Regions from separate parts of the Streptomyces sp. NPDC002825 genome, predicted to be linked through region 3. Evidence: predicted binding sites of a transcription regulator. Region 3 holds the regulator's gene; each other region holds the start of a gene.
What was found. The regulator HrcA, encoded in region 3, represses chaperone genes, less so after heat shock. The targets are predictions, from matches to a motif close to TTNGCACTCNGNNNNNCNGAGTGCNAA.
Positions count from the first base shown of each region.

Region 1: the regulator HrcA is predicted to act here: its motif matches at 3,692-3,718, upstream of groL (chaperonin GroEL).
Region 2: the regulator HrcA is predicted to act here: its motif matches at 4,061-4,087, upstream of groES (co-chaperone GroES).

Region 1 covers NZ_JBEOVH010000004.1:34,730-41,136, forward strand. Annotated here, with positions in the region: gene ABT041_RS06820 (hypothetical protein) at 1-127, shown strand, start outside; gene ABT041_RS06825 (hypothetical protein) at 117-1,787, shown strand; gene groL (chaperonin GroEL) at 1,897-3,525, opposite strand; gene ABT041_RS06835 (cold-shock protein) at 3,836-4,039, opposite strand; gene ABT041_RS06840 (MoaD/ThiS family protein) at 4,449-4,727, opposite strand; gene thrC (threonine synthase) at 4,742-6,049, opposite strand; SAM riboswitch class I at 6,043-6,189, opposite strand; gene ABT041_RS06850 (glucosyl-3-phosphoglycerate synthase) at 6,339-6,407, shown strand, end outside.
Region 2 covers NZ_JBEOVH010000040.1:14,554-20,960, reverse strand. Annotated here, with positions in the region: gene ABT041_RS34750 (hydroxyacid dehydrogenase) at 1-1,010, shown strand, start outside; gene ABT041_RS34745 (ester cyclase) at 1,057-1,755, shown strand; gene groL (chaperonin GroEL) at 1,913-3,541, opposite strand; gene groES (co-chaperone GroES) at 3,653-3,961, opposite strand; gene ABT041_RS34730 (hypothetical protein) at 4,108-4,362, opposite strand; gene ABT041_RS34725 (polysaccharide deacetylase family protein) at 4,359-5,276, opposite strand; gene ABT041_RS34720 (THUMP-like domain-containing protein) at 5,406-6,407, shown strand, end outside.
Region 3 covers NZ_JBEOVH010000007.1:219,496-225,902, forward strand. Annotated here, with positions in the region: gene ABT041_RS12520 (AMP-dependent synthetase/ligase) at 1-1,083, shown strand, start outside; gene hemW (radical SAM family heme chaperone HemW) at 1,132-2,364, shown strand; gene ABT041_RS12530 (DUF3097 domain-containing protein) at 2,617-3,423, opposite strand; gene ABT041_RS12535 (MBL fold metallo-hydrolase) at 3,434-4,162, opposite strand; gene hrcA (heat-inducible transcriptional repressor HrcA) at 4,311-5,330, shown strand; partial or broken gene dnaJ (molecular chaperone DnaJ) at 5,331-6,407, shown strand, end outside.

The DNA.
Region 1 (6,407 bases), on a different contig from region 3:
CAACAGCTACGGCAACTTCAGCTACCGCGCCACCGCCTACGGCGACGGCTCCTGGGCGGTCTACCTCAACACCACGGGCAGCTACTTCTACAGCGAGACGAATGCGAAGTACATCGATGCGCGCTGACCTCCGCCTCTCCCTGACAGCCGCCGTCGCGGCCGTGGCCCTGGCCGCGTCGACCGCCCCCGCCCTCGCCGAGGAGACCCCGGCGGGCAGCCCGCTCGTCGGCATCGGCCGCGCCGTCACCGACGACACCCAGCGCGGCGTCTTCGAGGTGACCGCCTGGACCGACGCCCCGCAGGCCAAGGTCACCGCCGTCTCCGCCAAGATCCGGCAGGGCGACACCGTCGTCGCCGCCGTCCCGACGCTCGTCCCCGGAGACTCCTGGGACCCCCGGCTCGCCAGCACCTTCCGGCTGCCCGCCGAGGCGACGCTGAAGCTCGTCGAGGACGGCGGCACCATCCCGTCCCTCGGGACGTACGCCATCGACGTCACCGCCACCGACTCGCTCGGCAACACGCTCACCCGCGCCGACGCCGGCCGGCTCGACTTCCGGCTGCGGCCGGAGCTCCTCTCCTTCGGCGTGGGCGTTCCCGCCTGGGACGACCGCAACGCCCGCCCCCAGGGCAACCTGAGCGCCGTCCAGCCCGGCTCCGGGGACATCGTGCCGCTCCCGGACCGCACGGTCACCGTCCGGCGCGAGGGCGCGGCCGCCGACGAGGCCCCCCGGGCCCTCGCCACCTCCGCCGCCGGCGACTTCACCGGCGAGCCGTACGCCGTCGCCGGCCCCGGCGACACCTTCACGGCCTCATTCGCCGAGGACAGCGCCGAGGTGCACGGCAGCGTGAGCGCGTCGCGCTCGGTCGCGGAGACGTACAAGCCGCTCCGCGCGTCGGCCACCGCCGCCGCCGACAGGAAGCGGGCGCTCAGCGGCGAGACCGTCACCATCGGCGGACGTCTGACCGACCCGGCCGCCGCGGGCGCGCCGCTCGCCGACCAGCCCGTCCGCGTGGCCTTCGGCCCGCAGGTCGCGAACGTGCGCACGGACGCGGACGGCCGGTTCACCGCGAAGCTCCCCGCCTTCGCCGGCTCCGGCCAGTACGAGTGGGAGGTCACCTCCGGGGACCCGTTCCTGGTGTTCGACCGGCTCTCGGGCCCGCTCGCCGTCCCCCTGGAGTCCCGTCTCGACCTCCGCAGCGCCTCGCTGTCCGCCGACGGCACCCTCACGGTGTCCGTCAACCTCCGCGCGCTGTACATGCCGGACGCGTCCATGTCGCAGCAGGACGTGCAGCTGGAGCAGTCCGTCGACGGCGGCTGGAAGCGCGTACCCCTCCGGGAGACGGCCCTCTCCTGGGAGGACATCACGCTCAGGGCGGGCAGCCGGGGCGGCTGGTTCCGGGTTCGTCACCTGACGAGCGACGAGCTCGCCGGGGCCACCTCGCCCTCCTTCCGGCTCGTCCGCTTCGACACCCGCGTCGTCTCCCTGAACGCCGGCCCCGAGCCGGTCTCCAAGGGCGGCTACGTGACCGTCACCGGCAGCCTCCAGCACTTCTGGAACGGCACCTGGCAGGGGTACGGGAACGCGCCCGTCGTCCTGCAGTTCCAGGCGCGCGGCACCACCACCTGGAAGCAGATGGCTTCGGGCCGGTCCAGCGCGAGCGGCGCCGTCTCGCTCAAGGCGAAGGCGAGCGCCGACGGCACCTGGCGGATCCGCCACTACGCCGCCGACTCCCGGCACTTCCACTCCCCGGCCTCGGCCGGCGGGGACTACGTCGACGTGCGCTGAGCGGCTCCCCGGAGAAACGCCCGAGGGCGGCACCCCCTGATGGGAGTGCCGCCCTCGGTCGCGTACGCGAGCTGCGCGTTCAGCGATGAACTGCCGATCCTCGGGGGGATCAGAAGTCCATGTCACCGCCCGGCATGCCGCCGCCGGCCGGCGCGGCGGCCTTCTCCGGCTTGTCGGCGATGACGGCCTCGGTGGTGAGGAACAGCGCGGCGATCGACGCGGCGTTCTGCAGCGCGGAGCGCGTGACCTTCGCCGGGTCGATGATGCCCTCGGCGATGAGGTCGACGTACTCGTTGGTCGCGGCGTTCAGGCCGTGGCCGACGGGCAGGTTGCGGACCTTCTCCGCCACGACGCCGCCCTCGAGACCGGCGTTGACCGCGATCTGCTTCAGCGGGGCCTCGAGCGCGAGCTTGACGATGTTGGCACCGGTGGCCTCGTCGCCCGACAGGTCGGCCTCGAGCTTCTCGAAGACGTTGGAGGCCTGGAGCAGGGCCACGCCACCGCCGGCGACGATGCCCTCCTCGACGGCCGCCTTCGCGTTGCGAACGGCGTCCTCGATGCGGTGCTTGCGCTCCTTGAGCTCGACCTCGGTCGCGGCACCGGCCTTGATGACGGCCACGCCGCCGGCCAGCTTCGCGAGGCGCTCCTGGAGCTTCTCGCGGTCGTAGTCCGAGTCGGAGTTCTCGATCTCGGCGCGGATCTGGTTCACGCGACCCGCGACCTGCTCGCTGTCACCGGCACCGTCGACGATGGTGGTTTCGTCCTTGGTGATGACGACCTTGCGGGCGCGGCCGAGCAGGTCCAGGCCCGCGTTCTCGAGCTTGAGGCCGACCTCCTCGGAGATGACCGTGCCGCCCGTGAGGATGGCGATGTCGTTCAGCATGGCCTTGCGGCGGTCGCCGAAGCCCGGGGCCTTGACGGCGACGGACTTGAAGGTGCCGCGGATCTTGTTGACGACCAGCGTCGACAGGGCCTCGCCCTCGACGTCCTCGGCGATGATCAGCAGCGGCTTGCCCGACTGCATGACCTTCTCCAGGAGCGGAAGGAGGTCCTTCACGGAGGAGATCTTGGAGTTGACGATCAGGAGGTACGGGTCGTCGAGCGACGCCTCCATGCGCTCCATGTCGGTGGCGAAGTACGCCGAGATGTAGCCCTTGTCGAAGCGCATGCCCTCGGTGAGCTCCAGCTCCAGACCGAAGGTCTGGGACTCCTCGACGGTGATGACGCCTTCCTTGCCGACCTTGTCCATCGCCTCGGCGATGAGCTCGCCGATCTGGGTGTCGGCGGCGGAGATGGAGGCCGTGGAAGCGATCTGCTCCTTGGTCTCGACATCCTTCGCCTGCTCGAGCAGGGCGCCGGAGACGGCCTCGACGGCCTTCTCGATGCCGCGCTTGAGGGCCATCGGGTTGGCACCGGCGGCGACGTTGCGGAGGCCCTCGCGGACGAGCGCCTGGGCGAGGACGGTGGCGGTGGTCGTACCGTCGCCGGCGACGTCGTCCGTCTTCTTGGCGACTTCCTTGACCAGCTCGGCGCCGATCTTCTCGTACGGGTCCTCGAGCTCGATCTCCTTGGCGATGGAGACACCATCGTTGGTGATCGTGGGGGCGCCCCACTTCTTCTCGAGGACGACGTTGCGACCCTTGGGGCCGAGGGTGACCTTGACGGCGTCAGCGAGCTGGTTCATGCCGCGCTCGAGACCGCGCCGGGCCTCCTCGTCGAACGCGATGATCTTGGCCATGTGAAGTGGTCCTCCCGGACATGGGGTGGATAACGCTCCAGGACCGCGCCGACGCCCGCGACGGACGGCCTCCGCGGTTCCGTGTGGTTCCTTGCCCCACCCGGCCGGCGGCCTCGTCTGCCCGATCCTCGTAGCACTCTCACCTTCCGAGTGCTAACGCCAATGATTAGCACTCGACCCATGCGAGTGCAAGCGACTCTCGTGGATCGGGCACCTCCCCGCGAGGTCTCGGGAACGCGCGAGGGGTCCGCATCCCCTCAGGGATGCGGACCCCTCGACGGCGTTGCGTCGGTGGCCGATCGCGCCGCGCTCAGACGGCGAGCTTGACCATGTCCGCCTGCGGACCCTTCTGGCCCTGCGAGATCTCGAACTCGACCCGCTGGCCCTCTTCGAGGCTGCGGTAGCCATCCATCTGGATCGCGCTGTAGTGGACGAAAACATCCGCACCACCGTCTACCGCGATGAAGCCGTAGCCCTTCTCCGCGTTGAACCACTTGACGGTGCCCTGAGCCATGCCTAACTCCCCTATTACTGGCCCTTGCGCGGGACCGCACTTCGCGGACCCGGGTCAGACCCTGCGCCGGAACGCGTCGACCGCGGCTGAATGTATCTGCCCAACTGCCCTCTGCAACAGGTCATTCGACCGAGAATTCTGGGCGTCCTGGAAAGGGGAATTGGGGATAATCCCCTGGATGACGGGGCAAGTCGGGCCCGGCAAAGCGCGCAGAAGGTACACAACGCGCACACACTTTGGCTGCTTCTTGTCGTGCGGGGACGCATTCTCATATGCGCTTGGCATGAGCAGCGGAGGGGACTTCCCCAACTCTACCGCGCTCAACCATGCAGAATTGCCCCTTCCGCTTATCGCGCGGAAGGGGCAATTCGTACTGACTGGTAGACCTCGGCCGGAGATCAGCCGGAGATCAGCAACCGCCGGCGACGGCGGGAATGATCGAGACGCCCGCACCGGCCGGGGTGGCCGTCTCCAGGCCCTGCTCGAAGCGCACGTCGTCGTCGTTGACGTACACGTTGACGAAGCGGCGCAGCTTGCCCTGGTCGTCCAGGACGCGGGCGGCGATGCCGGTGTGGTTCTTCTCCAGGTCCGCGATGACCTCGGCGAGGGTCGCGCCCTCGGCCTGGACCTCGGCCTGGCCGCCCGTGTAGGTGCGGAGGATGGTGGGGATGCGGACGTTCACGGCCATGTGTTCGTTACCTTTCAGAGCGCCAGGCCGGCGTCGCGGAACGCGTCCAGGCTCGGGCGGATGGTGGCGGTCGCCTGAGAGGTGTCGGCCACCGCGTCCAGGGTCTTGAGTCCGTCGCCGGTGTTGAGGACGACGGTGGTGAGGCTCGGGTCGATGAGACCGGCCTCGACGAGCTTCTTCGTGACGCCGACGGTCACGCCGCCCGCGGTCTCGGCGAAGACGCCCTCGGTCTGCGCGAGGAGCTTGATGGCGTCGACGACCTGCTCGTCGTTGACGTCCTCCACGGCGCCGCCGGTCCGGCGGGCGATGTCGAGGACGTAGGGGCCGTCGGCCGGGTTGCCGATGGCGAGGGACTTGGCGATGGTGTTCGGCTTCTGGGGCCGTACGACGTCGTGGCCGGCCTTGAAGGCCGCCGACACCGGGGAGCAGCCCTCGGCCTGGGCGCCGAAGATCTTGTACGGCTTGTCCTCGACGAGGCCCAGCTTGATGAGCTCCTGGAGACCCTTGTCGATCTTGGTGAGCTGGGAGCCGGAGGCGATCGGGATGACGAGCTGGTCGGGGACGACCCAGCCGAGCTGCTCGCAGATCTCGTACGCGAGCGTCTTGGAGCCCTCGCCGTAGTACGGGCGGAGGTTGACGTTCACGAAGCCCCAGCCCTCGCCGAGCGGGTCGCCGATGAGCTCCGAGCAGAAGCGGTTGACGTCGTCGTAGTTGCCCTCGATGGCGACGAGGTCACCGCCGTAGACACCGGCCATGACGACCTTGCCCTGCTCCAGGTCGTGCGGGATGAACACGCAGGAGCGGAAGCCGGCGCGGGCGGCGGCGGCGCCGACGGCGCCGGCCAGGTTGCCGGTGGAGGAGCAGGAGAGGGTGGTGAAGCCGAAGGCGCGGGCGGCTTCGAGGGCCTGGGCGACGACCCGGTCCTTGAAGGAGTGGGTCGGGTTGCCGGAGTCGTCCTTGACGAAGAGCTTGCCGGGCTCGACGCCGATCGCGGCGGCGAGGTTGTCGGCCTGGACGAGCTTGGTCCAGCCGGGGTTCAGGTTGGGCTTCTCGGCGACGTCGGACGGGACGGGCAGGAGGGGGGCGTAGCGCCAGATGTTGGCGGGGCCGGCCTCGATCTGCTTGCGCAGCGCCTCGGGGTCACCGGTGGGAAGGTCGTACGCGACTTCGAGCGGTCCGAAACAGAGTTCGCAGGCGAAGATCGGGCCGAGCGGGAAGACTTCACCACATTCGCGACAGGAAAGCCCGGACGCGGGACCGAGGTCGACGGTGGTGGGTGCGACGGTCTGAACAGCCATGGAGGCGAGGCCCTTTCTCCTCATCTTTCCCATGACGAAATTTTCGTCATGAGACGGATTTGGCACCTTCCCTAGCCGGGGACCTCGCTGGAGGACGAGACAAACCGACTGGAGGGTTGCCGGGGCTTCAACGGGCCGTTTCCCTCTGCCCCTCTGGATGAGCGGTATTCGATTGTGAAGCGCGGTGGACTTTCGTTCCTGCACTCCGACGCGGGCGGCACCCCGACGTGCATCGGGCATCCGCGTTGTTCAAGACTGTAACCGAAGGCCCGGACGCTTGAACCGGCCGTCCGAACCGCGAGATGGAGATCATGTGCTGGAAGAGGTGGAGCGCTGGCTGGGCCGGCGGTCCTGGTCCGTGGCGGACCGGCCGCTGGAGCGG
Region 2 (6,407 bases), on a different contig from region 3:
CCACTGACAACCGCCCCTCCCTCCTCCTCGCCATGGGCCCCGGGGTGGACGACCGCCTCCTCACGGACGCCCACCGCACCCGCCTCGCCCGCCTCACGCGCACCGACCCGCACCTGGTCGCCCACGACCTGACGGCCCCCGGGCCACGGGTCACCGCCGCCCTCGCCGAGGCGGAGATCCTGCTGACCTGCTGGGGAGCGCCACCGCTGACGGCCGAGGTGCTGGCCCGCGCCCCTCGGCTCGGGGCGGTCGTCCACGCGGCGGGCTCCGTCAAACACCACATCACCGAGGCCTGCTGGGAGCGTGGCCTGCGGGTCACCTCGGCCGCCGCGGCCAACGCGCTGCCGGTCGCCGAGTACACGCTCGCCGCGATCCTCCTCGCCGGCAAGCGGGTCCTGCGCTCGGCCCGGCGGTACGCGGAGCTGCGCACCGACGACGCCTGGCTCACGGAATCCGCCCCGTGGGGCAACTACCGCCGCACGGTCGGCATCGTCGGTGCCTCCCGCATCGGCCGCCGGGTCGTGGAACTCCTCCGCCCGTTCGACTTCGAGGTCCTGCTGTACGACCCGTACGTCGACGTCCCGCCCCCCGGCGTGGAGCTCGTCGGCCTCGACGAGCTGTGCGCCCGCAGCACGATCGTCTCGGTCCACGCCCCGCAACTCCCGTCCACCCGCCACATGATCGGCGCGGCGCAGCTGGCGGCGATGCCGGCCGGCACGACCCTGATCAACACGGCCCGGGGCTCCCTCGTGGACGAGGCGGCCCTCCTCCCCCACCTGGTCTCGGGCCGCCTCCACGCGATCCTCGACGTGACGGACCCGGAACTCCCGGCGTCCGAATCCCCGTTGTGGACCCTGCCGAACGTCCTCCTCACCCCCCACGTCGCCGGCTCCCTGGGCAACGAACTCCACCGCATGGCGGACCGGGCGATCGAGGAGGTGGCGCGGTACGGGCGGGGGGAGCCGTTCGCGGAGGAGGTGCGGGCGTCGGATCTGACGCGCTCGGCGTAGCGCCCGGACCTAGACTGAAAGGGTCCCACCTGGGTCGGGAGGCGTCATGACTTTCGTGCAGATCATCGACTGCAGGACGAGCCGGGTCGACGACCTGAACCGGCTCATGGACCGGTGGGTCGAGCAGACGCAGGGCAAACGCACGGCCACCCACAGCATCGTCGGCAAGGACCGCTCCGACGCCTCGCACGTGGTGGAGATCGTCGAGTTCCCCTCGTACGACGTGGCCATGCAGAACTCGCAGCTTCCCGAGACCGACCGGATCTTCCGGGAGATGGTGGCGCTCTGCGACGAGATGCCGACGTTCACGGACCTGGACGTCGTACGGGACGAGGCGCTGTACAAGAGCAACGCCCGCAGGCTGCTGGAGATGCTCGCGACCGAGCAGGAGCTGGCGCTGCTCGACGAGGTCCTGGCGGAGGGCTACCACGATCACGATCCGACCAACGAGCAGGACGTGATCGGGATGGACGCGGTGCGGCGCGAGGTCGAGATGTGGCGGGGCGGCTTCGACTTCACGTTCGAGATCGACGACCAGATCGCCGAGGGCGACCGGGTCTGCACGCGGTGGACGTGGAAGGCGAACCACACGGGCGACTTCATGGGGCTGCAGCCGACCGGCATGGACGTGCAGATGACGGGCACGGTCGTGCACCGCTTCCGCGACGACGGGAAGATCGTCGAGGGCTGGTGGCAGTACGACATGCTCGGGCTGATGGGCAGGCTGGGCGCCGTCGAGGCCTGAGGAACGGTGGGCAGGCCGGGCGCCGTCGAGGCCTGAGGAACGGTGGGCAGGCCGGGCGCCGTCGAGGCCTGAGTTCCGGGCCTCGCGGCCCGAGGAACGGCCGAGGCCCGGTGCTCCCGCGACGGGAGCACCGGGCCTCGGCTGTCGGCTACGAGCCTCAGTGGGAGTGGCCGTGACCGTGGCCGTGGCCGTGGTCCGCCGGCTCCTCTTCCTTCTTCTCCACCACGAGGGTCTCGGTGGTGAGGAGGAGGGAGGCGATCGAGGCGGCGTTCTCCAGGGCGGAGCGCGTCACCTTCACCGGGTCGATGACGCCGGCCTTGACCAGGTCGCCGTACTCGCCGGTCGCGGCGTTGAAGCCCTGGCCCTTGTCGAGCTCCGCCACCTTGGAGGTGATGACGTAGCCCTCGAGGCCGGCGTTCTCGGCGATCCAGCGCAGCGGCTCGACGGCGGCGCGGCGGACGACCGCGACACCCGTGGCCTCGTCGCCGGACTTGTCGAGGTTGCCCTCGAGGACCTTGACGGCGTGGACGAGCGCGGAGCCACCACCGGAGACGATGCCCTCCTCGACCGCGGCGCGGGTCGCGGAGATGGCGTCCTCCAGACGGTGCTTCTTCTCCTTGAGCTCGACCTCGGTCGCGGCGCCGACCTTGATCACGCAGACGCCGCCGGCGAGCTTCGCGAGGCGCTCCTGGAGCTTCTCGCGGTCCCAGTCGGAGTCCGTGGACTCGATCTCGGCCTTGATCTGGTTGACGCGGCCCGCGACGTCCTCGGAGTTGCCGCCACCGTCGACGATGGTGGTGTCGTCCTTGGTGATGGTCACGCGGCGGGCGGTGCCCAGCACGTCCAGACCGGCCTGGTCGAGCTTGAGGCCGACCTCCTCGGCGATGACGGTGGCACCGGTGAGGGTGGCCATGTCGCCGAGCATCGCCTTGCGGCGGTCGCCGAAGCCGGGGGCCTTGACGGCCACGGCGTTGAACGTGCCGCGGATCTTGTTGACGACGAGGGTGGAGAGCGCCTCGCCCTCGACGTCCTCGGCGATGATCAGGAGCGGCTTGCTGGCGCCGGCCTGGATGACCTTCTCCAGGATGGGCAGCAGGTCCTGGATCGAGGAGATCTTGCCCTGGTGGATCAGGATGTACGGGTCGTCGAGGACGGCCTCCATACGCTCCTGGTCGGTGACCATGTACGGGGACAGGTAGCCCTTGTCGAAGGCCATGCCCTCGGTGAAGTCGAGCTCCAGGCCGAAGGTGTTGGACTCCTCGACGGTGATGACACCGTCCTTGCCGACCTTGTCCATCGCCTCGGCGATGAGCTCGCCGACCTGCTGGTCCTGCGCGGAGAGCGCGGCGACGGCGGCGATGTCGGACTTGTCCTCGATCGGACGCGCGGTGGCGAGGAGCTCCTCGGAGACGGCCTTGACGGCGGCGTCGATGCCCTTCTTCAGGGCGGCCGGGGAGGCGCCGGCGGCGACGTTGCGCAGACCCTCGCGGACCAGGGCCTGGGCGAGCACGGTGGCGGTGGTGGTGCCGTCACCCGCGATGTCGTTGGTCTTGGTCGCCACCTCCTTCACGAGCTGGGCGCCGAGGTTCTCGTACGGGTCCTCGATCTCGACCTCGCGGGCGATCGTGACACCGTCGTTGGTGATGGTGGGGGCGCCGAACTTCTTGTCGATGACGACGTTGCGGCCCTTGGGGCCGATCGTCACCTTCACCGTGTCGGCAAGCTTGTTGACGCCGCGCTCAAGGGCGCGACGGGCGTCCTCGTCGAACTTCAGGATCTTCGCCATGGGAGCGGTTCAGCCCTCTCGGAATGGGGTGGAACGAACCGCGCCCCCGGACGCCCGGTGCGGGGTCAAGGGGCGCAGCTCAAAGCATCTGCTTCAGATACCTGGGGTGAATTACTTCTCGACGATCGCGAGCACGTCGCGAGCCGAGAGGACGAGGTACTCCTCGCCGTTGTACTTCACCTCGGTGCCGCCGTACTTGCTGTACAGCACGATGTCGCCGGTCTTGACGTCGAGCGGCAGACGCTCGCCGTTCTCGAAGCGGCCCGGGCCCACGGCCAGGACGACGCCCTCCTGGGGCTTCTCCTTGGCGGTGTCCGGAATGACCAGGCCAGAGGCGGTGGTCTGCTCGGCGTCGAGCGGCTGGACCACAATGCGGTCCTCGAGCGGCTTGATGGCAACCTTGGAGCTGGTGGTCGTCACGATCCGACCTCCCCCTTCGGAGATCTCACGGGGTTAACTGTCTGAGGTGGCGACCAGGTGGATCCGTCGTCGCGGGTGCCGGACCTGCCCGTCGCTGTGTTGGCACTCTCCAGTGGGGAGTGCCAGAGCCGAGACTATGACCGCGATTAGCACTCGGTCAAGCGGAGTGCCAATTCATCGCTCCGTGGCGTGACGGGACGGACCCTTCGCGCCTCCTCGCACCTCTTCGCGTCCACCGCCGCCCGTACCGTCTCGACCGGGGTGGGGTGAGGGCTCACCCGTTCCGCCGCCTTCCGGCCGAGCCGCTCGATCGGATCGACGGAGGAGGCGCAGGCGGGCAGGGCAAGGAGCGCCCCGGTCACGGCGAGGGCGGCGACGCACCGGCGTGCACCCGTGCTCACACGTAGTCCTCGAGCTTCGCCACCGCGTACCCCTTGGACGTGATCACGTTCATCACACGGCGGATCATGTCCGGCATGGTGCCCTTCCAGTCCTCCTTGCCCCGGAAGTGGGTGAGCACGATGTCGCCGGGGTGCAGGTCCCGGTCCCACTCGCGCCACTCCATGTGGTCGGGGAAGGCCTCGGCGGACCAGAGGGGGACGGCCTTGACGCCGCAGGACTTGGCGGCGCGCAGGGTGTCCTCGTTGTAGTTGCCGTACGGCGGGCGGAAGAGCGGGGGCCGCTTGCCGAAGCGCTTCTCCATGATGTCCTGCATGCCGCAGATCTCGCGCTTCTGCTCGCTGTACGAGAGTCCGGGCATGTAGCGGTGGTTGAGGGTGTGGTTGTGCAGGGAGACCCCGGACTCCTCCGACTTCTGCATCCTGGCGAAGTAGCCGTAGTCGTCCTTGACGAGGTAGTTGCTGAGGAAGGCGCTGTACGGGATCCGCAGCTCCGTCATCATCTTCAGCAGCTGGGGGTCCTTCTCCGCGCCGTCGTCGATCGTCAGGAAGACGACCTTCTGCTTGGTCGGCACGGTGGTGAAGACGGGCGGCAGGCCCTCGCCGTCGGTCTCGAACCCCTTGCGGGTGGTGATCTTCGGTTTGACGGCGGGCGGGGCGGGCGCGTCGAGCGGGGGTTTGGCGAGGCCCCACTTCCTGGCGGCGAGCACACGGGCGGCCCGCTGCGCGCGGACCTTCTCGGCGTAGGCGCTGAGGGCGGCGGAGGCGGCGCCCTGGGCCTTCTGTCCGGCGGCGGGGGCGGGTGCGCTGCGCTCGGGTTCGGCGCTGCCGGCGCAGGCCGTGGCGGCGGAGGCGAGCGCGGCCACGGCGAGCGCCGCTCCGAGCGTACGGCGGGAGCGGTGCGCACCTCTTGCCATCATCTGGTCCTTTTGTCGTACGAGCTGCATGGCGCCGCATCCTGTCAGCGCGGGAGCCCCTCCGGGCCGCGACACCGCCGTGCGGCCCCCACCGTCCCCCGGCCGGCCCACAAGCCCACAGGGCCCAGAATGGGACGGGTGACCGACCTCGCCTCCTTCGCCGCCCTGCTCACCCCCGAGGGGCAGACGCTCCTCGCCGCCCTGCGCGACTACGACCCCGCCCAGGAGCTGGCGGTCGCCTCCCGGCTGCGCCGCGACCACCCCGCCGAGCTCGTCAGCGCGGCCCTCGGGCAGGCGCGGCTGCGGCAGCGGGCGGTGGCGAAGTTCGGAGCGGAGGACGCGTACCGGATGTACTTCACGCCCAACGGCGTCGAGCAGTCGACCCGCGCCTCGGTGGGGACGTACCGGGCGGCCCGGCTCAAGGCGATGGGCGTCCGCAGCGTCGCGGACCTCTGCTCGGGGATCGGCGGCGACGCGATCGCCCTCGCCCGCGCCGGGATCTCCGTCCTGGCCGTCGACCGGGACCCGCTGACCGCCGAGGCGGTCCGGGCCAACGCGGCGGCGCTGGGCCTCGCGGACCTGATCGAGGTCCGCTGCGCCGACGTCACGGAGATCGACACCGCCCCCTACGACGCGGTCTTCGTCGACCCGGCACGGCGCGGCGGCCGGGGCAGGATCTTCGACCCCGAGGCGTACTCCCCGCCGCTGTCCTGGGCGATCGAGGCGGCCCGCAGGGCCCCGCGCGCCGCACTCAAGATCGCGCCGGGGATCCCGCACGAGGCGGTGCCGGAGGAGGCCGAGGCCGAGTGGATCTCGGACGGCGGGGACGTGAAGGAGGCCGTGCTCTGGTTCGGCACGGAGCCGGGCGCCCGCCGGGCCACCCTGCTGCCCTCCGGGACCACCCTGACGGGCCGGGGGCTGCCGGACCCGGCGGTCCGCCCGGTCGGCCGCTACCTGTACGAGCCGGACGGCGCCGTCATCCGGGCGCACCTGGTCGCCGAGGTGGCCGAGGAGCTGGACGGCGGCCTGATCGACGAGACGATCGCCTACGTCACGGCGGACGCCCTCACCCCCACCCCGTACGCCGCCGCCTACGAGATCACCGACGAACTCCCCTTCAACCTCAAGAAG
Region 3 (6,407 bases):
GTCGACGGCCGCGTCGACAAGATCATCGAGAACCTTCCGGTGGTCCAGCCGACCTACATGGCTGCCGTGCCCCGCATCTTCGAGAAGGTCTACAACGGGGTCGCTGCCAAGGCCCGGGCCGGCGGCGGCGCCAAGTACAAGATCTTCCAGTGGGCCGCCGATGTCGCCCGCGAGTACGCCAAGGCCACCCAGGACAACTTCCGCCGCACCGGCACCGCCTCCGCGCCCTTCGGCCTCTCGGCCAAGCACAAGGTCGCCGACGCCCTCGTCTACGGCAAGATCCGCGAGGCCTTCGGCGGCAACCTGCGCGCCTGCGTCTCCGGCTCCGCCGCCCTCGCCCCCGAGATCGGCTACTTCTTCGCCGGCGCCGGCATCCACATCCTGGAGGGCTACGGCCTCACCGAGTCCTCCGCCGCCTCGTTCGTCAACCCGGGCGAGGCCTACCGCACCGGCACCGTCGGCAAGCCGCTCCCCGGCACCGAGGTCCGGATCGCCGACGACGGCGAGATCCTGCTGCGCGGCCCCGGCATCATGGAGGGCTACCACGGCCTGCCGGAGAAGACCTCCGAGGTCCTGGAGTCCGACGGCTGGTTCCACACCGGCGACATCGGCGAGCTGTCCGCCGACGGCTACCTGCGGATCACCGACCGCAAGAAGGACCTGATCAAGACGTCCGGCGGCAAGTACATCGCGCCGGCCGAGGTCGAGGGCCAGTTCAAGGCCGTCTGCCCGTTCGTCTCGAACATCCTCGTCCACGGCGCCGACCGGAACTACTGCACCGCCCTCATCGCCCTCGACGAGCCCTCCCTCCTCGGCTGGGCCGCCGAGCACGGCCTCGGCGGCAAGTCGTACGCGGAGGTCGTCGCCGCCCCCGAGACCGTCAAGCTCATCCAGGGCTACGTCGACCGCCTCAACGAGGGCCTCCAGCGCTGGCAGACGATCAAGAAGTTCCGCCTGCTGCCGCGCGATCTCGACATCGAGCACGGCGAGCTCACCCCGTCCCTGAAGCTGAAGCGGCCGGTCGTCGAGCGCGAGTACAAGGACCTCATCGAGGAGATGTACGCGGGGTCGCGCGAGGCGTGACCCGCCGGGCCGGGCCGTTACCTCGGGCAGTACGGGACAATGGGGCTCATGCCTTCCGTACTGCCCGATGGTGAGCCCGTTCCCGACGACGGGGCGCTGCCCCCGCGCGCCCTCGAAGGGGCCGGGGAGCGGCCGCTCGGGTTCTATCTGCACGTGCCGTACTGCGCGACGCGCTGCGGCTACTGCGACTTCAACACGTACACGGCGAGCGAGCTGCGCGGTACGGGCGGGGTGCTCGCCTCCCGCGACAACTACGCCGAGCAGGTCGTCGAGGAGATCCGGCTCGCCCGGAAGGTCCTCGGGGACGACCCCCGTCCCGTGCGGACCGTCTTCGTCGGCGGCGGCACGCCGACGCTGCTCGCCGCCGGGGATCTCGTACGGATGCTGGGAGCGATCCGGGACGAGTTCGGGCTCGCGGACGACGCCGAGGTGACGACGGAGGCGAATCCGGAGTCCGTGAACCCCGCGTACCTCGCCGAGCTGCGGGAGGGGGGCTTCAACCGGATCTCCTTCGGGATGCAGAGCGCCCGGCAGCACGTCCTGAAGATCCTCGACCGCACGCATACGCCCGGGCGGCCCGAGGCGTGCGTCTCGGAGGCGCGGGCCGCCGGGTTCGAGCACGTCAACCTCGACCTCATCTACGGCACGCCCGGCGAGTCCGACGACGACTGGCGGGCCTCCCTGGACGCGGCGATCGGGGCCGGGCCCGACCATGTGAGCGCCTACGCGCTGATCGTCGAGGAGGGGACCCAGCTCGCCCGGCGCATCCGGCGCGGTGAGGTGCCCATGACGGACGACGACGTGCACGCCGACCGCTACCTCATCGCCGACGCGGCCTTCGAGGCGGCGGGCTTCTCCTGGTACGAGGTGTCCAACTGGGCCACCTCCGAGGCCGGGCGCTGCCTCCACAACGAGCTGTACTGGCGCGGGGCGGACTGGTGGGGGGCGGGGCCCGGCGCCCACTCGCACGTCGGCGGCGTCCGGTGGTGGAACGTGAAGCATCCCGGCGCGTACGCCGCCGCGCTCGCGGGCGGTCGGTCGCCGGGGGCCGGGCGGGAGGTCCTCGCGGCGGAGGACCGGCGGGTGGAGCGGATCCTTCTTGAGCTGCGGCTGCGGGAGGGGTGCCCGTTGGACCTGCTGAAGCCGGCGGGCCTGGCGGCGGCGGAGCGCGCCCTGGCCGACGGGCTCCTCGCGGCCGAGCCGTACGCGTCGGGGCGGGCCGTGCTGACGCTGCGGGGGCGGTTGCTGGCCGACGCGGTGGTGCGGGACCTGGTGGACTGAGGCGCCGCGCCGCCGTCGTGGGCAATCGTTCCGCAGGGCGGAACGGGTGGGCACGACGGACGGCGCCCCTGCCGGCGCCAGAGGCTTGCGTGCCCTGACCCGCACCAGCCGCTCGGTGCACAGGGGGTGCGGGTCCAGGCTCGGAACGCGGAGGCGCCGCTGAGGGCGCCGTCCCGTGTGCCCACCCGTCCCGCCCTGCGGGACGATTGCCCACACGGGGGCGGACCTGCGCGGGTCCCGCGGGGGACGGGCCTACGGGGTCGTGACGAAGTCGATCAGTTCTTCCACTCGGCCCAGGAGTTCGGGTTCCAGGTCCTTGTAGGACGTGACCCGCTTCAGGATCGCCTGCCAGACCGCTCCCGTGTTGTCCGACGGCCACCCCAGGGCGCGGCAGACGCCCGTCTTCCAGTCCTGGCCCCTGGGGACCGTCGGCCAGGCCGGGATGCCCAGGGAGGACGGTTTCACCGCCTCCCAGACGTCGATGTACGGGTGGCCCACCACCAGGACGTCCGGCGAGGTCACCTGCGCGGCGATCCTCGACTCCTTCGAGCCCGGCACCAGGTGGTCCACCAGGACGCCGAGCCGGGCGTCAGGGCCGGGGCCGAACTCCGCGACGATCGCCGGCAGGTCGTCCACGCCCTCCAGGTATTCGACGACCACGCCTTCGATCCGCAGGTCGTCGCCCCAGACCCGTTCGACGAGCTCCGCGTCGTGCCGGCCCTCGACGTAGATCCGGCCCGCCCGTGCCACGCGCGCGCGTGCTCCCGGGACCGCGACCGAGCCCGAGGCCGTTCGGGTGGGGCGGGACACAGACGCCGCCACAGGGCGCACCAGCGTCACGACCTTGCCCTCCAGGAGAAAGCCGCGCGGCTCCAGCGGGAAGACCCGGTGCTTTCCGAACCGGTCCTCCAGCGTCACCGTGCCCGCCTCGCAGCGGATCACCGCCCCGCAGAAGCCCGTGCCGACCTCCTCGACGACCAGGTCCGGGTCCGCCGGGACCTCCGGGACGGGCTTCGGCTTCTTCCAAGGCGGCGTCAGATCCGGGTTGTAGCTGCGCATTCGGGTGACGTTAGGGCACGTCGAAGCGGCGTGCCAGTTCACCGCGCTGAGCCCGGACGAACGTCGCGTCCACCACCGCGCCGTGCCCCGGCACGTACGCCGCCTCCTCGCCGCCGAGGGCCAGCAGCCGGTCCAGGGCGTCCGGCCAGCGGGACGGGATCGCGTCCGAGCCCGCCTGCGGCTCGCCCGACTCCTCCACCAGGTCGCCGCAGAAGACGACCTCCCGGGTGCCCGGGACGCAGAGCGCCAGGTCGTGGCCCGTGTGGCCGGGGCCCACGTTCGCCAGGAGGACCTGGCGGTCGCCCAGGTCGAGCGTCCACTCGCCCGAGACCACGTGCCGCGGCGCCACCAGGACGTCCGTCGCCTCCGTCGCCAGCTGCGGGTCGAGCCCCTGCCGTACCGCGTCGCCGTACAGCTCCTCCCGGGCCCTCGCCCCGGCAAGAAGGTCGGGGGAGCCCACCGCGCCGAAGACCTCCGCCCCCGCGAACGCCGCCGTCCCGAGGACGTGGTCGAAATGGGGGTGGCTGAGTGCGATGTGCGTCACCTTTCGGCCGCCCGTGAGTTCCGCCACCTGTGCGCGCAGCTCCGCGCCCTCCGCCAGCGACGACCCCGTGTCGTACAGCAGCACCCCCTGTGTGCCCAGGACCAGTCCCACCGTGGCGTCCCAGCCGGGCAGCCGTCGCCGGCCCACCCCGTCCGCGAGCCGCTCCCATCCGTACGCTTCCCAATCCACGTCCATGGGGCGACGCTAACCGGTGCGGGCGCCGCCTCCTTGCCAGGAGCGATGCCCGCCGCCGTACACTGGCCGGGGGATCGCTGGCACTCGGACAGGGCGAGTGCCAAAAGCGGAGCAACCGGAACGACGACGACAGCTGGAGGTGCGCACGATGCTCAGCGAACGCAGGCTCGAGGTCCTGCGCGCCATCGTCCAGGACTACGTCGGGACGGAGGAGCCCGTCGGCTCCAAGGCGCTCACCGAGCGCCACAAGCTCGGCGTGTCGCCCGCCACCGTGCGCAACGACATGGCCGTGCTGGAGGAGGAGGGGTACATCGCCCAGCCTCACACCAGCGCCGGACGCATTCCGACCGACAAGGGCTACCGCCTCTTCGTCGACCGGCTCGCCGGCGTCAAGCCGCTGTCGACGCCCGAGCGACGGGCCATCCACAACTTCCTCGACGGAGCCGTCGACCTCGACGACGTCGTCGGGCGCACGGTACGACTGCTCGCCCAGCTGACCCGCCAGGTGGCCGTCGTCCAGTACCCCTCGCTGACCCGCTCGACCGTCCGGCACGTGGAGCTGCTCTCGCTGGCACCCGCCCGCCTGATGCTCGTCCTCATCACGGACACCGGCCGGGTCGAGCAGCGGGTCATCGACTGCCCCGCGCCCTTCGGCGAGACCTCGCTCGCCGACCTGCGGGCCCGGCTCAACAGCCGGGTCGTCGGCCGTCGGTTCGCCGACGTGCCGCAGCTGGTGCAGGACCTCCCCGAGTCCTTCGAGGAGACCGAGGACCGCGCCACGGTCTCGACCGTGCTCGCGACCCTGCTCGAAACGCTGGTCGAGGAGCAGGAGGAGCGGCTGATGATCGGCGGAACCGCCAATCTCACCCGCTTCGGACACGACTTCCCCCTGACCATCAGGCCCGTCCTGGAGGCACTTGAGGAGCAGGTCGTGCTCCTCAAGCTGCTCGGCGAGGCCAAGGAATCTGGCATGACCGTACGCATCGGGCACGAGAACGCCCACGAGGGGCTGAGCTCCACGTCCGTCGTCTCGGTCGGCTACGGTTCGGGCGGCGAGGCAGTCGCCAAACTCGGCGTGGTCGGACCGACCCGCATGGACTACCCCGGAACGATGGGAGCGGTACGCGCAGTGGCACGTTACGTCGGACAGATCCTGGCGGAGTCGTAAGTGGCCACGGACTACTACGCCGTACTCGGCGTGCGCCGCGACGCGTCCCAGGACGAGATCAAGAAGGCGTTCCGGAGGCTCGCCCGCGAGCTGCACCCGGACGTCAATCCCGATCCCAAGACGCAGGAACGCTTCAAGGAGATCAACGCCGCCTACGAGGTCCTCTCGGACCCGCAGAAGAAGCAGGTCTACGACCTCGGCGGCGACCCGCTCTCGGCCTCCGGCGGCGGTGGCGCGGGCGGCGGCTTCGGAGCCGGCGGCTTCGGCAACTTCTCCGACATCATGGACGCCTTCTTCGGCACGGCCTCGCAGCGCGGCCCGCGCTCGCGCACCCGCCGCGGCCAGGACGCCATGATCCGTCTGGAGATCGACCTCAACGAGGCGGCCTTCGGCACGACCAAGGACATCCAGGTCGACACGGCGGTCGTCTGCACCACCTGTTCGGGTGAGGGCGCCGCGCCCGGCACGTCCGCGCAGACCTGTGACATGTGCCGCGGCCGCGGTGAGGTCTCCCAGGTCACCCGGTCGTTCCTCGGCCAGGTCATGACCTCCCGCCCCTGCCCGCAGTGCCAGGGCTTCGGCACCGTCGTCCCGACCCCGTGCCCCGAGTGCGCGGGCGACGGCCGGGTCCGGTCCCGTCGCACGCTCACGGTCAAGATCCCGGCCGGCGTCGACAACGGCACCCGGATCCAGCTCGCGGGCGAGGGCGAGGTCGGCCCCGGCGGCGGCCCCGCCGGCGACCTGTACGTCGAGATCCACGAGACCCCGCACGAGGTCTTCCAGCGGCGCGGCGACGACCTGCACTGCACGGTCACCATCCCGATGACGGCGGGCGCGCTCGGCACCAAGGTGCCGCTGCAGACCCTCGACGGCGTCGAGGAGATCGACATCCGCCCGGGCACGCAGTCCGGCCAGTCGATCCCGCTGCACGGGCGCGGCGTCACGCACCTGCGGGGCAACGGCCGGGGCGACCTGATCGTGCACGTCGAGGTGACGACCCCGAGCAAGCTCGACGCCGAGCAGGAGCGCCTGCTCCGCGAACTGGCCAAGCTGCGCGGAGAGGAGCGGCCCACGGGG